Regions from separate parts of the Staphylococcus muscae genome, predicted to be linked through region 1. Evidence: predicted binding sites of a transcription regulator. Region 1 holds the regulator's gene; the other holds the start of a gene.
What was found. The regulator CtsR, encoded in region 1, represses protease genes until heat stress. The targets are predictions, from matches to a motif close to ATGGTCAATAAAGGTCAAACA.
Positions count from the first base shown of each region.

Region 1 (2,497 bases):
GTCTGATAAGCCTTCTACTTTGCCAAGTTCTGTCATTGCGACGAATTCGTTTGATAATAATTTTGTTGCCATGATTGAACCAGCGTCAACAGCATCGCTCCAAGGAATCCCTGTTAAGAACGCAAGTGGTGCGAAGATAAAGCCGATTAATGTTTGGAAGTTCCAGTCTAACGAACCGCCTGAAACCATTGCGATAATACCGCCAACAATTCCGTTTAATAATGAAATCAATGCGATATAACCAATTAACATGGCACCTACGATAACAGCAACTTTGAAACCATCTAAAATGTATTCCCCTAACATTTCAAAGAATGATTGTTTTTTCTCGTCTGTATCGATAAGTAACTTATCATTTTCTTCATCCACTTTGTATGGATTGATGATTGATGCGATGATGAAACCACCGAATAAGTTTAAGACAACAGCTGTTACAACGAATTCTGGTTTGATCATTGTGAAGTATGCCCCAACGATTGACGCAGAAACTGTTGACATGGCAGATGCTGTCAATGTGTATAAACGGTGTTTTGGAATGAACGGTAATTGTTTTTTCAATGAAATGAATACTTCAGACTGACCTAAGATTGCTGAAGCAACAGCATTATATGATTCTAAACGTCCCATACCGTTAACTTTTGAAATCAAGAAACCAAGTACGTTAATGATAACTGGTAAAATCTTTAAATATTGTAAAATCCCGATTAATGCTGAAATAAACACGATCGGTAATAATACGTTAATGAAGAAAGTAGATTCCCCTTCGTTCATTAAGCCGCCGAATACAAAGTTAATCCCTTCAGATGCTTGTTGAAGCAAATATCCAAACCCTGATGCTACGCCACCAACAATTTTAATCCCGATGCTCGTTTTAAGTAAGAAAAAGGCTAAAACGACTTGGATGGCAAGCATAAGACCTATGTATTGCCAGCGCACATTTTTTCTGTCTGAGCTTGCAAGAAGCGCGAGCGCTAAGAAGACAACGATGCCGACAATCCCAATAATAATATGCATGCATGACACCTCTTATTCAAATTTATTAATATTTTCACTAACTCTATAATACAACATAAATGAAAGCAATAACATAACAAATTGATAAATTGGAAAACATATTGGTTGAAAAAGGTCAAAGAGGGTCATATAATATAGTCAAAGATGGTCAAAAGGGGTGATATGATGCACAATATGTCAGATATCATAGAGCAATATATTAAGCAGTTGTTTGAAGAAGCGCAAGCCGACGTTGTAGAGATACAGCGTGCGAATATTGCTGAACGTTTCGATTGCGTACCATCTCAGCTCAACTATGTGATAAAGACAAGATTTACGAATGAACATGGGTATGAAATAGAGAGTAAGCGTGGTGGTGGTGGTTATATCCGAATCACCAAGATAGAAACGAAAGATCATGCGAATTACATTAAACACTTGTTGTCGTTGATTGGTACATCCTTATCGCAACAGCAAGCGTATTATATTATTGATGGTCTGCTCGAGAATGATTTGATTACGGAACGAGAAGCAAAAATGATTGCGGCAGTTATTGATCGTGAAACATTGAAGTTAGATGTGGCGGCTAGAGATATTATTCGTGCCAATATCATGAAACGGTTGTTACCAGTGATTAATTATTATTAAAGGTGAGAAGGTGATGCGTCATGTACCGTCATGAAGAAGAGCAACAACTGAAAAAATTGAACGTAGATAAACAAACAGGCATCCATCTGTCTCATGAATATTCACAAGGACATTCAGATGCACAATGGCACGAAGGTGATGATGTTGAAGGCACGTTCGTCATTCAACAGATTCTACAACATCTCGCAGCGAAACACGGCATCAATGTCGATCAAATGATGTTTCGTGAAGAGAAACGCTGTCCGACTTGCGAGATGACGTTAAAAGACATTGCACATGTTGGTAAGTTTGGCTGTCACGATTGTTATGATACGTTTCGTGATGACGTAGCTGACATTGTACGTCGTGTGCAAGGTGGTCATTTGGAGCATTCTGGCAAGTATCCGAAGTCTTCACATACGAAGCGTGCTTTGAAACGCCAAATCGAAGAAAAACGTGCTTACTTAGAAACACTCGTTGCACAACAAGCGTTTGAAGAAGCAGCAGTTGTTCGAGATGAAATTCAAGCGTTAGAAGAGACGCAACAAAGCGAGGTGTCGAGACGCAATGACGAATGAACATGATGCGCCGTTGACGAATGGTCAACAACAAGCGGCGACACAACCTGTTGTGATGTCTTCACGCATTCGTTTGGCACGCAACCTTGAAAATTATGTGCATCCATTGATGTTTCCAAACGAAGATGAAGGACATCGTGTTGTTAACGAAGTTCAAGACGCGCTGACGGATTTGAAGGTACAGCGATTGTCGGATATGGACCAACAAAGTGCATACAAGCTTGTAGCGAAGCATTTGATCAGTCCAGATCTGACGAAGCAACCTGCTGCTGCAGTGTTGCTAAACGATGATGAGACGG
Region 1 is NZ_CP027848.1:1,649,536-1,652,032, forward strand. Features, by position in the region: gene C7J88_RS08090 (NupC/NupG family nucleoside CNT transporter) at 1-1,014, opposite strand, end outside; gene C7J88_RS08095 (CtsR family transcriptional regulator) at 1,180-1,641, shown strand; gene C7J88_RS08100 (UvrB/UvrC motif-containing protein) at 1,662-2,198, shown strand; gene C7J88_RS08105 (protein arginine kinase) at 2,188-2,497, shown strand, end outside.

Region 2 (2,497 bases), 410 kb from region 1:
TGCATCTTCCAATGCTTTACGACTTTCATCTAATTCTGCACGTTTTTCTTGGACTTTCGCAATTTTTTCTTTCTCTTGTTCTACACGTGCTTGTAATTGTGCTTGTTTTTCTTTCTCTTCAGCGAGTTCTTCTTGTAGTTCTTGGAGACGTACACGGCTCGCTTCATCCGACTCTTTCTTCAATGCATTTTCTTCTATTTCCAGCTGCATCACACGACGATTTGCTTGGTCGAGTTCTGTTGGATTAGATCCCATTTCTGTACGAATCGTCGCCGAAGCTTGGTCTACTAAGTCAATCGCCTTGTCTGGTAAAAAGCGGTCGGTAATATAGCGATCAGATAATTCTGCAGCTGCAACCAATGCACGGTCTTGAATGCGAACCCCATGATGGACTTCATAGCGTTCTTTCAAGCCACGTAATATTGATATCGTATCATCAATGTTTGGCTCTTTCACATTCACTTTTTGGAAACGACGCTCTAAGGCAGAATCTTTTTCAATATATTCACGATATTCGTTTAACGTTGTCGCACCAATGCAATGCAATTCTCCACGTGCAAGCATTGGCTTCAACATATTCCCGGCATCCATTGCACCGTCAGTTTTCCCTGCACCAACGAGCATATGAATTTCATCAATAAATAATAAGATACGGCCATCTGAGTCTTTTACTTCTTTCAAAACGGCTTTCAATCGTTCTTCAAATTCACCACGATATTTTGCACCCGCAACTAATGCACTTAAATCGAGTTCAAAAACAGTTTTGTCGAGTAATGAATCTGGTACGTCTTTTTTTACAATACGTTGTGCCAATCCTTCAACGATTGCTGTTTTACCTACACCCGGTTCACCGATTAAAACTGGGTTGTTTTTTGTTTTTCTGCTTAAAATACGAATTGTGTTACGAATTTCTTCGTCACGACCAATAACCGGATCCATGTTGCCCTTACGTACTTCTTCTACTAAATCACGTCCATATTTTGATAATGCTTCATAGTTCACTTCAGGATTTTGTGTTGTCACATGGTTTCCCCCTCTGACTTTTTTTATAATTTCTTTAATCACTTGTTCTTTATATTCAACAAACGATGCGGTTGTTTCGTCTACTTCCATCGCAGCTAACAACATGTGTTCCATAGAGATGAATTGATCATCATATGCTTTCATCTGTTCTTCTGCTTTATTAAATAATGTATTTGTCTTTGGCGATAAATATTGCCCATACTGAACATTATCACCTGTTACCTTAGGATATTGTGTTAATTTTTTATCATACGCTTTGGCAAGTGCCTCTGTATCTATTTCTGCACGTTCTAAAATTGTTTTGTATAAACTCTCATCTGCTTCAAGAACTGCTTTCAGTACAGCTTCTGTTTCAATATTTGTTAATTGATAAGTTTGTGTTGATTCAATCGCTTTTTGTAAAGCATTTTGTATAGAATGCGTCATCTGATTAATATCCAAAATGCGTCACTCCTTTATTTCAAAATAGGTCAATTTGACTTTGACTTTCTTTGACCTTAACTATATTATACGCCCGATATTTTTAAAAATCAACAAAAAAGGATAGATATTAAAATGGAAAATCCACCTGATATCTATCCTTCTCAATGCTTATTTTTGATGTGCTTTTATTGTTTGAATGATTTCATCAATTAATGCTTTTACACCCTCTGCTTCCAAATGAATACCATCTGGCGCAAAATATTCTGTATGCTCTTGTGACCTCGCATGCCAATCAACAAGATGAACATTATCACGATTTTTCGCAGCTTGTTTAAGCAATTCGTTCACATGCGCTTGATAATCACGGGGCACACTTGTATTTACTAAATATATTTGAGACTCCCCTAAAAGATCTAACAGTGTATCGAGTTGCTCATCAGTAAAGTCTCCATTCGTTCCGAGTTGCAGGACGACCATATCATCTTTTTCTCGATAATCAGGGTAATCTTCTCGAATGAGTGGAATCGCTTGTACCAGTTGACGCCCTATCAGCCCATTGATGCTCGCATTCGCTACCTTTTCCTTAAAAGCATCACCGATATCTACCATAACAGAATCACCGATGAGTAGTGGTTTCCAGTTGGCATATGGTGAAGTCTGCCCTTTCACTTCTAATCCATCTATTTTCATATCACCTAAAGGAATCGGGACTGTCATATATTGTTTCATGTCTTCTGTATTAATCGCAGTCGTGTGTGTGTTGTCTTTAGCAAGTCCATTGAACACACCTGATAAAATTACCACTGATGGTACGAGTAAAATAATCATAAGCCATGCACGTTTCACGTTCAGCAAACGCCATTGTTTCAAATGACGGAAATCAAATATCTTGAACCCTGAACGACGGAAAGGTGTTTCGACATATCGATAAGAAAACTCTGCCATTATCACGATTAATAGTGCATCAATGACATATACAAACATAGGAATTTGTCCTTGCACAAAATGATGATGCATTAAGACAATAACAGGATAATGCCAAAGATATAAA
Region 2 is NZ_CP027848.1:2,054,976-2,057,472, reverse strand. Features, by position in the region: gene clpB (ATP-dependent chaperone ClpB) at 1-1,464, opposite strand, end outside; gene C7J88_RS10195 (acyltransferase family protein) at 1,615-2,497, opposite strand, start outside.
Region 2: a site for CtsR is predicted at 1,502-1,522, ahead of clpB (ATP-dependent chaperone ClpB). Genes of this name have one in related genera too.